Regions from separate parts of the Acetoanaerobium noterae genome, predicted to be linked through region 3. Evidence: riboswitches for the same ligand, from Rfam matches in the RefSeq annotation. Region 3 holds a riboswitch; each other region holds the start of a gene.

Region 1 (6,001 bases), on a different contig from region 3:
TAGGAGCTGATGCCTTATTGCTTGTGACTCCTTACTACAATAAAACTACTCAAAGAGGTCTAGTTGCACACTACTTTGCAATAGCTGATCAAGTTAATATACCGATAATTTTATACAATGTACCATCTAGAACAGGCCTAAACATTCAGCCGGAGACTGTAAAAGAGCTAGCCACTCATAAAAATATAGTTGCAATCAAAGAAGCAAGTGGGGATTTAAGTCAGATAGCAAAAATTGCTAGACTTTGCCCTGCTGGATTTGACATTTACTCTGGAAATGACGACCAAATACTTCCAGTATTATCACTTGGGGGAGCAGGTGTGATATCAGTAGTTGCAAACATACTTCCAGATGAAACACACCAAATATGTGAATTATACTTTAATGGAATGACTAATGCTGCGACTAAGCTTCAGCTTGATATGCTAGATATAATCAATGCACTTTTTATTGAAACAAATCCAATTCCTGTAAAAGCAGCGCTAGAAATTATGGGGAAAATAAATGGAGAGCTTAGACTTCCACTTATTCCAATAAGTGATAGCAATAGAGAGCTATTAATTGAAAGCATTAAAAAATTTAATCAGTCTATGGGGGTGAGCGCTTGATTAACATAGGTATTTCGGGAATAAATGGAAGTATGGGTCAAATTATATACAAAAAAATAGTTGAAGATGATATGTTTAATCTAGTAATGGGAATAGACGCTAGACCAGAGCTTTATGAAAATAAATGTAGAGTTTTTGAAAAACCAGCTGATTCAGATATATATCCTGATTTAATTATTGATTTTTCTCACCACTCATGTCTAGATGAACTATTATTATTTGCAAAGGAGCATGGGATTAGTCTTGTTCTTGCAACTACAGGCTACGATGCAGCTCAAATTGAAAAAATACACAGCTATAGCTCAGATATTGCCATTTTATACTCTGCAAATATGTCTTTTGGAATAAATTTATTAAAGACAATTTTAGAAAAATATTCAAGATTACTAGATGAGCGAAGCTATGATATTGAAATAATTGAAAAGCATCACAATAAGAAAGTAGATGCACCTAGTGGTACTGCATATATTTTAGCTGATGCAGTAAATTCTAGTATATCCACCCCAAAAAACTTTGTAAATGGAAGACAAGGAAGAACCAATCCTAGGACGACAAATGAAATAGGGATACATGCAGTTAGAGGAGGAAACATCTTTGGTGAGCATGAAGTTATATTTGCAGGAAGCAGTGACATTATTGAAATAAAGCACACAGCACTTTCTAAGGATTTGTTTGCAGATGGAGCTATTGATGCTGCAAAATGGCTTTATGGGAAAGAAAAAGGAATGTACTGCATGCAAGATATGTTTGAAATTTAAAAATTAAAAACAAAAATATATGGTTTTATACGTAGACCATAAATTACGTAAATAATAAAAAGGAGATTATGATAATTAATTTATCATAAAAAACATTATGACTAACGAAACTAAACTAACAGATGCATATGAAATTGCTAGATTTATAAAGGAAGCTAAGAAAACCACTCCGGTAAAGCTATATGTTAAGGGAGACCTAAATTATGAAGCTATTAATGAATTAATGGTTTTTGGAGAAGGAAAATCGAGAATTTTATTTGGAGAAGCTGATGAAATAAATAAATTCTTGGAGCTAAATAAAAATCAGATTGAGTTTTATTATATAGAAAATGATAGAAGAAATTCCGCTATTCCTATGTCAGACTATACAAAATTTGATGCGAGAATTGAGCCAGGAGCAGTAATTAGAGATAGAGTATCTATAGGGAAAAATGCCGTTATAATGATGGGAGCAGTAATAAATATTGGAGCAGAAATTGGCGATGAAACAATGATAGATATGAATGCTGTAGTTGGAGCTAGAGGAACAATAGGAAAAAGATCTCATATAGGAGCGGGAGCGGTTATTGCTGGTGTACTAGAACCACCTAGTAAAACACCAGTTATAGTGGGAGATGACGTTCTAGTTGGAGCAAATGCAGTAGTGCTAGAGGGTGTAGTAATTGGAAATAACAGTGTAGTTGCTGCTGGAGCTGTAGTTACTGAAGATGTCCCAGAAAATACAGTTGTTGCAGGTTCACCTGCGAGAGTTATTAAGCTTAAGGATGATAAAACTAAAGAAAAGACTCAAATATTAGATGACTTAAGAAAATAAAAAATGCTTAAATTTATAAAAATCCTGATTTTAAATTCTACTAAATAAAATCAGGATTTTTATTATGAATACAATAGGGTTTCTAGGTGTCAATTAAAAATCTTTGATTGTATTAAGTTGGAACTGTTCTTAATTTGCTTTAAAGCAAATTTGTTGTTTTTGAATAAAACTGATATAATAAAAATTATAAGTTTAAAAAAATTATAAAAGATATGGTGCCCTTGATGGGTTAAAAGGGAAAGTGGTTAAATTCCACTGCAGCCCCCGCTACTGTATATGGGAACGAAATTCGATTAAGCCATTGGGAAACTGAGAAGGCCGAAGATTAGGATGAACCATGAGCCAGGAAACCTGCCTTATCTTATTATTATTACTATCTTCGGAGGGAGGATTGAAGTATTTATGTCGACACTTTCCTTTAAGGGTAAGTGTATTTTTATGCAAGGATACAAGCAGATTTAATAATTATATTTACGAAGGGGATATAAAAATGACATTTAATAAAAAAACCTTAGTAAGGACATTGATTTTATTTATGATAGCTTTGTTAAGCTTTACGGGTTGTCAGGCACCAGCCCAGACTGAAGAGGAGGAAAATATACAAACGAATACAGCGTCTAAGCTCTATCCACTTGAAATTACTGATTCTATGGGAAGAAAAGTTACTATAGAAAATGAACCTCAAAGGATAATATCCATAGCACCAAATATCACAGAGACTATTTATGCGCTTGGTATGGAAGCTAAGTTAGTAGCCAGGACGGATTATTGTGATTACCCTGAGCAGGTTTTAGAAAAGGAATCAATAGGGAGCCTGAGAGAGCCTAACATAGAAAAAATATTGGAGCTTGACCCTGATTTAATAATTGCATCTACTCATTTTGATCCAGATGTCTTAAAAAAATTAGAAGATTCAGGACTTACGGTAGCAGTTCTATATGGAGAAGAGAGCTTTGAAGGGGTATATGACACAATTTTAAAAACAGGAAGGCTATTAAATGCAGATGAAAATGCAAATGCCGTAGTAGCGGATATGCAAGCAAAGGTAAAGAAAGTTAAGGAGGCAGTTGAAAATCAGCCTAAACCAAAGGCATATTACGTAGTTTCTTATGGCGAAGGTGGAGACTATACAGCAACAGGTGAGACTTTTATTTCTCAGATTATTGATATGGCTGGTGGAGAAAACATAGCAAATGATGCCACAGGATGGAAATATAATCTCGAGGCACTCGTAGAAAAAGATCCAGATATAGTGATTTGTTCAAAATACTTTGAAGCAAAAGCAGGAATAAAATCAGCAAATGGATATAATGAGCTAACAGCAGTTAAAGAGGGCAGGTTATTTGAAATTGATAATAATATGCTAGATAGACAAGGACCTAGACTTGCTGATGGATTAGAGGAATTAGCAAAGATACTTCATCCTGACAAATTCTAATAATGACGAAATGAGGAAGGCTATGAGCTTTACAGAGAAAAAATCATTCTACAAATTAATGTTTATAATTTTGACAATAATGTTGATGTTAGGGATAGTGATATCTAGTATGACTGGAGTAGCAGATATTTCTATAGATAAAGCAGTGAGAATTCTATTGTCAAAGCTACCTCTTGTAGATGATTTAATCTCGCTTGATGATATTAAAAGAAATCAAATAACTATTATTTGGCAGATAAGACTTCCTAGAATAATCCTAGCAGCTTTTGTGGGAATGGGGCTGTCGGTATCAGGAGCAGCATTTCAGGGTATGTTCAAAAATCCAATGGCAGACCCATATGTGCTGGGGATATCATCTGGAGCAGCGCTAGGAGCTGCTATTGCAATGATATTTGGTTTAGGAGTAGGGGCTATAGGCATAGGAGGTGTTACTCTCTTTGCGTTTATAGGAGCTATTCTTACAGTAAGCCTTGTATATCTGATTGCAAAAACTGGAACGAAAATACCTGCAAGTACCTTGCTTCTTGCAGGTATATCAATAAATTACTTATTTTCAGCAGCAATATCGCTTTTGATGCTCTTCAATCATGCGCAGATTGAAAAAATAGTATTCTGGCTTATGGGAAGTGTTTCTGCAGCAAGCTGGAATCAAGTTTACATCTTAGTTCCCATTGTCGTTTTAGGAACTATAGGAATAGGTATTTTTTCAAGAGATTTAAATATAATGTTACTTGGAGAAGACTCAGCAAATAGCTTGGGAGTAGAGGTTGAAAGAGTAAAAAAAATTTTGCTTTTTATATCATCTATGATAGTTGCTTCGGCAGTTTCAGTAAGTGGTATAATTGGGTTTGTGGGTCTTATTGTTCCTCACACTATAAGATTGCTTATAGGCCCAGATAATAGAGTACTCATACCCTTTTCAGCTATTGGAGGAGCGATTTTTATGATATTAGCAGATACCATGGCTAGAGTTGCAATACCACCTACAGAGCTTCCAGTAGGATCAATCACTTCGTTGTTCGGAGCGCCGTATTTTATTTATTTACTTGTTAAAACAAAAAAGAAGGTGGCATGACCATATGTCTATTAAATTTGAAAGTCATATAAAGGTAAAAAACTTAGATTGGAGCTACGGAGCTCAAGTAGTTCTAACTGATGTGAGTGTTAATATTGAAAAAGGGAAGTTTTATACCATATTAGGGCCCAATGGCTCAGGGAAAACAACCTTAGCAAAAATAATAACTAAAACTATGGATACTCCGAAAAATAAGGTTTTTTTATTAAGTGAAGACATTACAAAATTGACAAATAAGCAAACTGCTCGTAAAATTGCAACTGTACCTCAAAATACAATTATAGATTTTGATTTTTCTGTTATGGATATTGTGCTTATGGGAAGAGCTCCTTATCTTAGAAGATTTCAGTCTGAATCTAGCCTAGATTTTGAACTAGCTAAGGATGCAATGCTAAAGACAAATACATGGCATCTAAGAGATAAGAAAATCGATCAGATAAGTGGTGGAGAAAGACAGAGAGTTATTATTGCAAGGGCGATTACTCAAGATACTGAAGTTTTAATCCTCGATGAACCTATTTCAAATATAGATATTCATCACCAAATTCAGCTTCTTGAAGTTTTGAAAAAATTAAATAAAGAAAAAAATACAACAATAATTACTATACTTCATGATTTAAACCTTGCTGTGCAGTATAGTGATGAGATTTTCCTTTTGTCGGATGGAAAGCTGGTAACTCATGGTAATCCACAAGCTGTTTTGACAAAGGAAATAATAGATGAGGTGTATAATATAGAAGTAGATATGGTGGTTCATCCTAGCACAGGAAAACCATATATTATACCAGTATTTAATGAGCTTCAAAAAACAGGAAGCTAAGAAAGGGTAAGTATGCGATTAAATAATTATATAAGCTCTTCAGGACTTTGCTCTAGAAGAAAGGCAGATGAACTAATTAAAAATAATAAAGTAAAAGTAAATTCGAAAATCGCTGATTTAGGATATCAGGTCAGTGAAGGTGATATAGTTGAGGTGGACGGGACCATAATTAAACCTAAAGAGGATAAGGTTTATATTGCACTATATAAACCAGTAGGTATTACCTGTACTACAGAAGGACATATTGAAGGTAATATTGTCGACTATGTGAATTATAAAGAGAGAATTTTTCCAATAGGAAGACTTGATAAGGATTCCGAGGGACTTATTCTTTTAACTAATGATGGAGATATAGTTAATCGTATATTAAGAGAAGAAAATCATCATGAAAAAGAATATATAGTAACAGTAGATAAGCCTTTAGATAGCAAGACTTTAAAACAAATGAGCCAAGGAGTAAGAATATATAATCCTGTAAAAAACACTTA
Region 2 (6,001 bases), on a different contig from region 3:
GGTTAGCTTGCTTAGTATTAGACCTAGAGTAGCACTATTAATAATAGTAATGATGGCGTTAATTGTAAGTCAATTTGAAAATAGCTATTCCCTTAGTCAAAGTAGAGTTGAGCAGGAAAAGCATATTCTTGTACTGAACTCCTATCATAGAGGCTTTAAATGGACAGATGATACAGTTACTAGCTTTTTAGAGACTCTTGAAAGTTTATCGCCAGAACATAAGTATGCATTTTATATAGAATATTTGGACTGGAAGAAATATCCGACTCAAAAGAATATAGAAAATATGTATGCAAATTTAAGATATAAATATGGCTCAAAGCCTATAGATTTAATAGTAGCAACTGATGATAAGGCTTTGGAGCTAGCTATAGATTACCGTCAAGAGCAGTTAAAAAATATACCTATAGTTTTTACAGGTGTAAGTCAAGGTAGCTTCAAGCTACTTTCAAATGACGAAGAAAACATAACTGGAGTAATAGAAAATATTGATTTAGCACCAACAATCCAGATTGCCAAGCTCCTTAAACCAGATTTTAACAAAATATATACAATTCATGATTTTACAGAAAGTGGCATAGCTATGAATAAAGACGTGTCAAGTACGGTAAAATCAATAGATGCAAGCTTAAACTGCATAGCACTTCCGCCTATGGCTGTAGATGATATAATAGCATCAGTAAAGGAGCTTCCAAGTGATAGTATTGTTTTAATCACAACCTACTATAGAGATGCTCAAGGCTTAATTGTAGAAAATTCAGAATTTGCTAGCCTTATTAGTAAATATTCTAACGTGCCCGTATTTTCATTATATGATTTTTATTTAGGCTATGGAGTAATTGGTGGAGCGGTGCTCCAAGGAAGCAAGCAAGGAGAATTTGCGGCAAAGCTAGCAAATGATTATTTTGATGATAAGGAGCTAAAAAGTTTAACTCCAGTAGTTGATCCAAAAACTGAAGTTATTGTGGATTATAATGAAATTACTAAATACAAGGTAGATATAAACAAGCTTCCAAAGGATACAGTAATTTTAAACAAGCCATTATCCTTTAAGGAGTCAAATCCAGAGGCATATTATTTGGTTATGACAGTAATATTTTTACTTATAATATTAGTCCTTAGCCTAATATATTACACTAGGAGACTAATAAGAACTAAAAGACAGCTAGAAAGCCAAAATGAAGAACTGCATGATTTATACGAGCAAATATACAATTCTGAGGAGGAGCTAAAAAAACTGGTTTATTTCGATTCTCTGACTAAGCTTCCAAACAGAATTGCTCTTACAAATGATATACAAGAGCATGTGAAACAGCAGGAATCAATAACTGCAGCACTTATGATTATTGACATTGACAATTTTAAATATATTAATGACACCTTAGGTCATCATTTTGGAGATGAATTTTTAATTGAAATTGCAAAAATATTCTTAAATTTATCAAGCCAGTCTATACGTGTATATAGAATCGGTGGAGATGAATTTGCGTTTTTAGTAACAGCATCGATGCCTCAGATTGAAATAGCAGCACAGGAAATAATGAATTGTTTTCATAAGCCTATATATATGGATAAGATAAAAATTCACACTACACTGAGTATGGGAATTGCTGTATATCCTTTTGCTGGGAAAACAGTTCAGCAACTACTGAAAAACGCTGATATTGCAATGTATGAAGCAAAACAGAGAGGTAAAGAGCGCTACGTCTTTTTTGATGATGTGATGAATTACAGAATTATAGAAAAAACTAAAATAGAGCATAACCTTCAATTTGCGCTTGATAATAAGGAGTTTATGCTATATTTCCAACCTCAGTATAAAACCTCTAATGACAAAATATCTGGATTCGAAGCTTTGATTAGATGGAAAAGCAGAGAGCTAGGAATGGTGCCTCCGAATGATTTTATTAAGATTGCTGAGGAAAGCCAAAAAATAGTAGCTATAGGTAAATGGGTATTTGTAAATTCCTGCGATTTTGCATCTAAGCTTATTAAAAGAGGATATAAAGATATAAAGGTATCTGTAAATATATCTATAGTGCAATTAATCCAAGATGATTTCACAGATTTTATTTTAGCTACTATAGAAAGTAAGAATCTTGATTTTAAGCTGATAGAATTAGAAATCACTGAAACTGTACTTATACGTTCAGTTCAAGAAGCATACACAAAGCTAGAGACTTTGAGAAGTAAAGGAGTATCCATATCTCTTGATGATTTTGGAACAGGATATTCATCGCTTAGCTATTTACAAAACCTTCCTATAACAACGCTTAAGATGGATAGGGCATTTGTTGAGGATATAACGAAAAATACAATAACTGAAAATCTAGCAAGCTTTATTATATCTATGGCTCACAAGCTGAATCTAGAAGTAATAGCTGAAGGAGTTGAAACTAAGCTTCAACTAGATACACTTAAAAAATATAATTGTGATAAAGTCCAAGGCTATTATTATTCAAAGCCTGTGCCAGAGGAGCAAGCTTTTTTATTGTTAGAAAGTAAGGGTGTTGACAGAAATTTACAAGATGGATATAATTAATATAGAAAACTTAATAACTATGATACATGGTTTAATCGAAAGATTGATTAAAAGAGAAGTTGGGTGAAATTCCCACGCGGTCCCGCCGCTGTAAGAGAGTAGTTTTTACTTATTAATCCACTGATTCAACGGAGAATTGGGAAGGAAAGTAAAAATGATAATCCTCAAGCCAGAATACCTGCCTGTATTATTAGCCAGAAACTCTACGAGAGATAGAGAGGTTAAAGCAAAGTGCTCATGTTTATATATGAATCCTAAGCTCCTCTTATCTTCGTAAGAGGAGTTTTTTAATCCTCCCAATTAATCGGCTCTTCGTTACGCTCATTTCAAGAGCCGGTTACCCTTTTATGCCCCTAACATTGCGGAGTAATAGCAGCTTTTAACTGCATTATTTCCAAAATGCTTAAACTTCCTTTAAAAAATAAAGGGAGTTTTTTTTCGATTATGTGGTAAACTAATTTAATAATAGTTTTTTGGAGGTAAGGGTATGATATTGTTAGGTGAAAGACAAATATTAAAGGTAGTTAGGTTTGCTACTATTGGAGCATATTTAGGAGATGAGGATGATCAAGTACTTCTTCCTAAAAAATATGTCCCAAGCACACTTTGTATTGACGATGAAATTGACGTATTTATATATAGAGATTCTAAGGATAGACTAGTAGCAACAACTGAAAAACCAAAGCTAACTTTAGGTACTATAGCTTTGCTAAAAGTATCCCAGATAACAGATATTGGAGCTTTTATGGATTGGGGTTTAGAAAAAGACTTGCTCTTACCATTTAGAGAGCAGACTATCAAGGTTGAAGAAGGAAATGAGTACATGGTAGGACTCTATATCGATAAGAGCGATAGGTTGTGTGCTACTATGCACACCTATGAGATATTATCAGGAGAGTCTCCTTACGATGTAGATGATATGGTTGAAGGTATGATTTACAGTATAAAAAAAGATGTAGGTATTTTTGTAGCTGTCGATAGAAGATATCACGGTATGCTCCCAATCAGTGAAGCTCTTCGTATATATAAACGAGGAGATATGATTAAGGCTAGAGTAGTAGAAAAAGATGAAGAAGGCAAGTTAAAGCTCAGTCTTAGATTAAAGCCTCTTGAGCAGATAGATAAGGACTCTTATACAATATTGAAGGAAATAGAAAAACAAGGTGGATTTTTAGCACTTAATGACAGCTCAGAGCCTGATGAAATCAGAAAGCAGCTCAGCATGAGCAAAAAATCCTTCAAAAAAGGTCTTGGTAGACTTCTTAGAGAAGAAAAGGTCGAGTTAAAGGAAGATGGAATATCTTTAAAAAAGCTTTAAGCTAAAAATTTAGGGTAAAAAATGGTTAAAGGGGGAGTGTCTATGAAAGCAAAAGATATAATGACTCCAAATGTTATTACTGTTTCAAAGTCGGATTCAGTTGAAAAAGCCATTAAGCTGTTGTTAGAGCATAATATAACAGGACTTCCAGTTGTGGATGAAGCTGGCCACGTTATAGGCATAATAACTGAAGGCGATTTAATGTATAGGGGAGGAGAAATAAAGCCTCCTAGATATTTGGCTATTTTTGACAGCTATATTTTTATTGACAATCCTAGTAAATTTGAGAAGCAATTAAAGAAAATGACAGGGATGTTTGTTGAGGATGTAATGACTACCCCAGTGATAGTAATTGAAGCAGAGCAAAGCGTACCAGATGCAGCCAACCTTATGACAAAGCATAAGGTGAATAGGCTCCCTGTTATAGAAGAAGGAAAATTAGTTGGAATTATAAGTAGGAGAGACATTATAAAAAGCTATGCCTCAATGGCATAGCTTTTCTCGTTTATGTATGATTTGATTGTTCCTTTATATACCAGCTCAAGAGCTTTGATTTGAAGCAAGTCACATGGTTTTATTAGTCCAAAAGCTTTTTGTGGACGGTATATTCCAGCTTGAGTTAGTGCAAGAGAAACGAATTGAGAGCAAAAGAAATGAAAAGATCTATTTACCGGAAGGTTAAACCATAAGCCGAAAAGACCGATAAAATTATATCTGTAGCTGTGCTTGGATATTATAAAAGGTGAGATTTTTTTTCTTAATATGTAATATTGTTTTTCTGTGACTTTAAGTCTATAAATACAAAGTGAAGTATCTTCAAATCTTTTATAGATACCCTCAGAAAGGTCTTCGACAACAAAGCCACCGGAAAAAGGATTGCTTGGGTTTGTTCTTCCAAAAGAATATAAATTGTTTAGAGGATTGTCTAGACCGAGCGACACGTGAATGTAATCTGAATTTTCAAAAAAATTCAGAGTCCTCGATAGCCAAGTTCCAGTTTTTGTAAATACTAAATATATATATTGTTGTTTCATACTATAGACTCCTTAGGTAAAAATGCTTATAATAGATATCTTAAGCATATAGAATTAGTATATGCTAATTTAAAAAAAATGCAATATTTTTTTGAAGCTTTCTTACTAGATGATATTAATAAAAAATTTGATATAATGAAATAGTTAAAATAAGTTTTGGGTGGTGAATGATAATGGATACTGTAATGATGGGACTAGATAAAAATTTGATAGGACAGAAGCTAGAAAAAGATGTCTACAGCGAAACAGGTATTTTAGTCGTAGCTGCCGGAACCTATATTTCTGAAAAAGTATATCAAAAAATGGAATCTTATTTTATAAATAATGTTCATATTAAGAAAAAGGAAACGAAAGATAAAAAATATCAAGATTATGCAGTTATAAAATCAACATATCTTAAAAATGTGGATGTAATGAAAACTGTGCTTAAAGAAATATCATTAAATGGTACAGTTGATGATGAAATGATAATGGACATGACTAATTCTATAACACTTCATTCACAAAAGATGGGGTATTTTATCGATTGTATTCATGATTTAAAATCTGCAGATGAATATACATATAATCATAGTATTAATGTTGCAATATATGCAATGCTCATTGGAAGCTGGATGAAGCTCCCAGAAATAGATATTCAGTACCTCGTACTGGCTGGAATACTTCACGATGTGGGCAAGTCAAAAATTCCAAATGAAATTCTAAACAAAAATACAAGACTAACTGATGAAGAATTTGCTATAATGAAAAAGCATTCTCATTTAGGCTACTGCATTGTTAAAGATATGGAGAATATTCCAGAGGACGTAAAAAAAGCTGTTTTAATGCATCATGAGAAATTAGATGGAAGCGGATACCCATTAAGATGCAAAAGCAAACAAATTCCAAAATTCGCTCAAATATTAGCAGTTGCTGATGTATATGATGCACTGACTTCAAAAAGAGTTTATAAAGATAAAATCACTCCTTTTGAAACCTTTAAAGAGATGAGCAAGATGGGATACTCTCATTTCGCTCCCGATGTTCTGATGACTTTTTTAAAAAACATAGTTTATTATTATGTAGGCTTTAAACTCAAATTAAATACAGGTGAAATAGGAGAAATTC
Region 3 (6,001 bases):
GAAATCAAGCGTTTAATTTCGTCTTTATAATAATAATGTGTTTTACTTGTTATAATCTCTGTTTGTAAATGCTTTACTAACTGCTCTGCAAACACATTTATTGTCCAAGGCTCTTTATACTGCCAAAGCATATCAATAAGCTTTTCATTTGATGTGAATATGTAGCCTAATCTTGCTCCTGGCATAGCATAAAACTTTGTTATTGCTTTTAAGATAATTACATTATTATAATTATTTATTTGACCTAGCATCGAATACTCTTTGTTGTCAGTAAAATCGATAAAGGTTTCATCTACAAATACGAGTGTACTATTCTTATTTGCAATATCTATAAGCTTTGAAAGATTTTTTATCTCACCAGTTGGGTTGTTAGGATTGCATATTACTACCATATCCAAATCCTCAATAGCATTTTGAAGTAAAGCTTCATTTTCTTGCTTTAACAAGTCAAAACTTAAATCCACTGGATTCTTGCCTGATATTTTTGCCGCTCTTTCATATTCACAAAAGGTTGGATGAAATATTCCTATTTTTTCAATTTGAGGTAGCTTCATTATCAAATAAATTAATTCTGTTGCTCCATTTCCAGGTATTATATTAGATGATTTCACATTGTAAATATTTGATAAAGTGTTTCTAAGCTCTTCATAATTAATATCAGGATATTTATTTAGGGTGGTTGTAATATTTGAAAAAATAGCCTGAAAATCTATTTGTGAGGTAAAAATATTAACATTTGAACTAAAATCTATTATTTCAGATTCATCTATATTGAGCATCTTTGAAGAAGCCTTTGTATCAGCTCCATGTACTCTATCTGATAGCTTTACCTCTTTAGCCATTTTGCTATTACTCCCTTCTGATTTGGCATATTTGATACCTTGTCTATAATTAAAGCTAGGAAGGTGTTTATCGCAAGCATGATTAAAACAGTTTTTGACATATCCATTGCTGCTTCATAAGTATAAAACGCTCTGATTGAAAAAAAGGTTATTATACTAGGTACTACAGTTATCGCTACAGCAGCTAAATTGGAGTTTTCATATTTCTTATTAGCTACTCCAAATAGGTACACTCCTAGTCCTACTCCAGCGGCAATTATTGCTCTAGCTAATAAATTTTGGGGAGAGCCTTTGTAAACTCCAGTCATCAAAAATACAAGAAAAGATAGACTGGCACCAGAAATATTGGACCCTGTTAATGTATATAGAATAGACGGCAAGCTTGTGAATGAAAATGTACTATTTCCTATATATAAAAACGAAAGTAAGTAAGAAACTATTAAAAACGCAAGGTATTTTAAGCTTAGCTTTGGTATTTTCATTTACATAAACTCCTTTATTGCTAATAAAGCTGTAGTTGTAATTACAGCAGACGTAGCTGTCATATACATAATCTTACATGTGGACAAAATATCGTCGTTATTAATCTCTCTTAACTTATCTCCTATTGTTGGCTTATATACTTCTTGGCCGAAATATACGTTTGTTCCTCCAAGCTGTATTCCTAAAGCTCCAGCTACTGCTCCTTCAGCAAAAGCACAATTAGGACTTTTATGATTTTTTCTATCTCTGATGCTTATAATAAAAGCTTTTTTTGCATTTCCTCCGGCTAGTAAGCTTCCTATACTCATAAATAAAGTGCTGAGTCTAGCTGGAATAAGGTTTGCAATATCGTCTGTTTTAGCAGAAAAATAACCTAGATTTATATACTTGTCATTTTTATATCCAACCATAGAATCAAGGGTATTTATAGCTTTGTACGCCATAGCAAGAGGTGCTCCACCAATTGCTGCGTAAAACAGTGGTGAAAGAAACCCATCAACTGTATTTTCCGCCACAGTTTCTACTACCGCTCTAATTATTTCCTTGAATTCTAGGCTTGTAGTATCTCTGCCTACTATATAAGAAAGTGCTAGCCTAGATTTTTCTATATCGCCAGTTTCCAAGGCTTTATATATCTTTACGGCTTCATCTTTAAGGCACTTAACTGAAAAAGTAGTGTAAAGTATAAAACCTTCTATCAATACACCTACAGACTCATTTATTCCAAAAGATAGCTTTACAAGTGAGAATGTAATTGCATAAGTTAAAGCAACTGTAGTTAGCATTAGGATAAATCCAGCAAATTTGAGCTGAGATTGAGATTTAAAGCTCTTTCTTAGGCTGGCTTCCATAAAATTTATGTATTTTCCTATAAATCTAGTCGGATGCGGAAAGCTATAGGGATCTCCAAATATCAAATCCAGTATAAATGCTATTAGGATGCTATAAATTAGATTCACTGTATTCCTCCAAAGCTGAGCAAAATTTATATATAAGATTGTAGTCTGAAGCAAAATGAGTATGAAGATAGGTTCCAAATGTATTTTTGTACTTATATCCTCCTGCCCAGGTTTTTATACTATAATCTGACATTTCTTTTTCCATGCTATATACAGGCTCTAAATCTGTTATAAATTCTGAATGGTGAAATTCATGCCCTCTTACTATTTGCCCTTTTTCTCCTATTATGGTTGACTCATTAAGTTTTCCTTGGCAATATCCGAATCTTTGGAGCTTTGCGCTCATCTTACTGTATCCAGATAGAATTCCAGTCATATCAAATTTGTTGCCATCACTATCTATCAGATAACCTCCTAAATACATAAGTCCGCCGCATTCTCCATAAATAGGCATGTTATTATTAGAAGCCTCTTTAATACTAGCTCTCATTTTAGTGTTATTAGATAGCTCTCTAGCAAAAATCTCAGGATATCCTCCTCCAAAATATATTCCATCACATTCTGGAAGCTCACTGTCACTTATCGGACTAAAATATTCTAGCTTTATACCTGCAAGCTTAAGTATATTAAGCGTATCTGGATAATAAAAGTTGAAAGCTTTATCGAAAGCAACAGCTAGCGTTAGATTCTTATCACTTCTTTTTATTGCTCGCTTAGACTCCCAAGTTGATTTTGCTTTGCTTATTTTTATAATTTCATCTAAATCCAAATATGTAGTAACCAAGTCTGCCATTGTCTGCAATTTTTGCTCTGAATCATCCAGCTCTGATTGCATCACTAGTCCAAGATGTCTAGATGGTAATGATATATCTGAATTTTTAGGTATCCTACCTAATACTTTCACATTTACATTTTTCTCTATTGCCTGCTTTAATATGTCATAGTGATTCTCGCTAGAAACATTGTTTAAAATTACTCCCACTATATCGAGGTCTTTATCGAACTCAACGAAGCCTTTTACTAAAGCAGCCGCTGAACCTGCCATAGCCCTTGCATCTATTACTAAAATAACAGGGCAATTTAAAATTTTTGCCATAGACGCACTAGAACAGTAATCACTGTCTGATTGATAGCCATCATATACGCCCATTACTCCTTCTATTATTGATATATCCGATGTCTTTGCATAGGCTGCAAAAATATTTCTTATTTCATCTTTTGGAAGTATGAATTCGTCTATATTATGTGAATCTAATCCAGAGGCCTGTTTATGGTAGCTTGTATCAATATAATCTGGTCCTACTTTATATGGCTGAACTTTTAGACCTTTATCCTTAAGCGCACGCATCAATCCACTTGTGATTGTAGTTTTTCCTGCTCCACTATGAGTTGCAGCTATCATAATCCTATCCATAATTTCCTCCCAATTTCACAAAATTTCAATCTATTAGAGCAATATAAATCGCTCATATCTCATGTATGTTCTGCTATATTTACAATAAAAAAACCAGACCTAAGGCCTGGTTCAACATTATATCTTTACTTAATTTTCATTTACTAATTAATGCTATATCTAAGTAAATTAAATTTAAAACTAGATATGTGTGAATCCTTCCTCCCCGAAAGTATCATGCATGTACAGGCAGGTCTCCTGGCTAAGAATCAACCTCTTTCGTACCTTCCCACTTTTAAAAAAAGCAGTGGCATCAACGAAATCGTCATCTTTTACAGTAGCGGGGGCTGCAGAGGAATACCTCATTTCCCTATTAAGCTATCTAGCACCTGAACATCGTATTATTTTATTTACTCATTTATAATACCATAAAGAAAAACTAGAATCAATCATATAATGAATTTTTATAAGCTTAGATACAAGTTATTGCAATGGATTTGCATTAAACTTCTGCTAAATCGATGCCAAAAATTCTGAAAACCTGTTCTCTTTTGATTCAGCATAATCATATATTACTGGATAAGGAAACACAAATTCGTTTACTAAGCTTAAACCACCTATAGTTTCTAAAACCTTAAATCCAACTTTATACGTTTTAGAATCAAGTGCTGCAAAGACAAGCTCGCTTTCTGTCGTAAAAAAAACAGCCTCTAAATCGTCGCTTATATTATATTCTTCTTCCTTAACATGGTCATTATGAGGCTTAAACTTTGTGTACATATCCCCTTTGTCAAAAGGCACTTTGTATAAAGTAGGATATGCCTTTTTTAAATTATGCACTAGCTCTTCATCTTGAATTTTATAGTGAGCTATATACTCAGGTCTACTTATCTCTTTTCTAACACTTTCACTGTCAACTGGCTGTTTTTCTCCTGCTAATATGGACCTAAGCTTAAATGGATTTTCATCTATTATAGTAAATCCGAGCTTAAGCTTATAGTAGCCTGTAGCATCTTCAATTATCGCATTTGAGTAGTATCTATTATCATTCATTTTGCTAACAGTATTTTTTAAAAGCACGGCTCCCTTTGAGGATACCTCAGGATAAAGAGGTTTTTTTTCAGACGAAAAATATCTTAGAGCTTTGCTATCTTTAGCTACTAGTCTCATAGTCATATAATTAATAAACTCTATAGGCTCCGATATAGCTACGCAGGTTTTGAAAAAAAGTTTTTCTTCGTCCACAGTAGTATCTCTTTTTAATAAATATTCATATTCTAAAAAATCTCCTGGAAAAGACAGCGAGCTTTTAATATTAATTCTTGCATATTCATACAGTAAGTTAAGCGCTTCTTTTTTTGTTATTCTTATTATACTAGAGCCCAGACCACCCATAAGTCTATTTTCTTCAATAAATATATCCTTTAGACTAGCATTACGAAGTCCTACATAATCAGCTATTCCATCTTCTTCAGCATCCAATAAGAAGAATTGATTTAGTGTTTCTTTTTCATCCTGCCATTTTATATGTAACCCAAGACTCCCCATTAGGCGTGACTTGGTTATCTTTGCAAATTCAAATTTCATTGGTTTAGTCCTCCATTTTAAAGGTATACTTAGTATAATAGTTTTTAGTAGTTTTATATACTTTTTGTTTTATACCCATATATCTATTATACTATTAAAAACAGCCAAGTGATTATAATTCTGGAGGTGCTTGCATGAAAAAAATTGCAGCTTTTTTTGATATAGATGGTACTTTTTACAGGGATTCTCTAATGACGGAGCATTTTAAGAAATTGATTAAATACGATATCATAGATCCTCTAATGTGGCATGCTCACGCAAAGGAAGCTTTCAATGACTGGGATAAGCGTCAGGGTAATTATGATGATTATCTTCTTGAGCTAGCTGGAGTTTATATAGATACTCTTACTGGAGTGCCTAGAGAAAGTATTGAGTTTACAAGTCAAAATGTAATAGACCAGAAATCAGAACGAGTATATAGATACACTCGTTCAAGAATAAAGTGGCATAAAGAAAGTGGTCATACCGTAATATTTATTTCCGGAAGCCCTGATTACTTGGTTAAACGAATGGCAAAAAAATACAATGTAACTGAATACAAAGCTACTGAGTATATATTTAAGGATGATATTTTCACTGGCAGAATAGTTCCTATGTGGGACTCAAAAAGCAAAGACAAAGCTATTGATTATTTTGTTGAAAAACATGATTTAGACCTTTCTAAGTCCTATGCTTATGGTGATACTCATGGAGATTTTTCAATGCTAAAGCGCGTAGGCTATCCTATTGCTATAAATCCAGCTAAAGAGCTGCTAAACGATATAAAAAATGATGAAGGCTTAAGAAAAAGAGCTGAA

What was found. A riboswitch is a leader RNA that binds a small molecule or an ion and turns the genes downstream of it on or off. The one in region 3 is predicted to bind cobalamin.
Region 1: it holds a riboswitch for cobalamin, as region 3 does, so the genes downstream of both, B5X47_RS01870 (ABC transporter substrate-binding protein) here and B5X47_RS09535 (cobyrinate a,c-diamide synthase) in region 3, are expected to answer to the same signal.
Region 2: it holds a riboswitch for cobalamin, as region 3 does, so the genes downstream of both, B5X47_RS03235 (CvfB family protein) here and B5X47_RS09535 (cobyrinate a,c-diamide synthase) in region 3, are expected to answer to the same signal.

Annotation. Positions count from the first base shown of each region.
Region 1 is NZ_FUYN01000001.1:370,227-376,227, reverse strand. It holds gene dapA (4-hydroxy-tetrahydrodipicolinate synthase) at 1-608, shown strand, start outside; gene dapB (4-hydroxy-tetrahydrodipicolinate reductase) at 605-1,366, shown strand; gene dapD (2,3,4,5-tetrahydropyridine-2,6-dicarboxylate N-acetyltransferase) at 1,464-2,180, shown strand; cobalamin riboswitch at 2,377-2,553, shown strand; gene B5X47_RS01870 (ABC transporter substrate-binding protein) at 2,671-3,618, shown strand; gene B5X47_RS01865 (FecCD family ABC transporter permease) at 3,641-4,693, shown strand; gene B5X47_RS01860 (ABC transporter ATP-binding protein) at 4,698-5,513, shown strand; gene B5X47_RS01855 (pseudouridine synthase) at 5,526-6,001, shown strand, end outside.
Region 2 is NZ_FUYN01000001.1:640,721-646,721, reverse strand. It holds gene B5X47_RS03240 (ABC transporter substrate binding protein) at 8-2,542, shown strand; cobalamin riboswitch at 2,552-2,742, shown strand; gene B5X47_RS03235 (CvfB family protein) at 3,030-3,860, shown strand; gene B5X47_RS03230 (CBS domain-containing protein) at 3,903-4,355, shown strand; gene B5X47_RS03225 (hypothetical protein) at 4,337-4,894, opposite strand; gene B5X47_RS03220 (HD-GYP domain-containing protein) at 5,068-6,001, shown strand, end outside.
Region 3 is NZ_FUYN01000004.1:211,992-217,992, forward strand. It holds gene B5X47_RS09520 (pyridoxal phosphate-dependent aminotransferase) at 1-842, opposite strand, end outside; gene B5X47_RS09525 (hypothetical protein) at 827-1,324, opposite strand; gene cbiB (adenosylcobinamide-phosphate synthase CbiB) at 1,325-2,284, opposite strand; gene B5X47_RS09535 (cobyrinate a,c-diamide synthase) at 2,268-3,638, opposite strand; cobalamin riboswitch at 3,849-4,025, opposite strand; gene B5X47_RS09540 (hypothetical protein) at 4,131-5,204, opposite strand; gene B5X47_RS09545 (HAD family hydrolase) at 5,339-6,001, shown strand, end outside.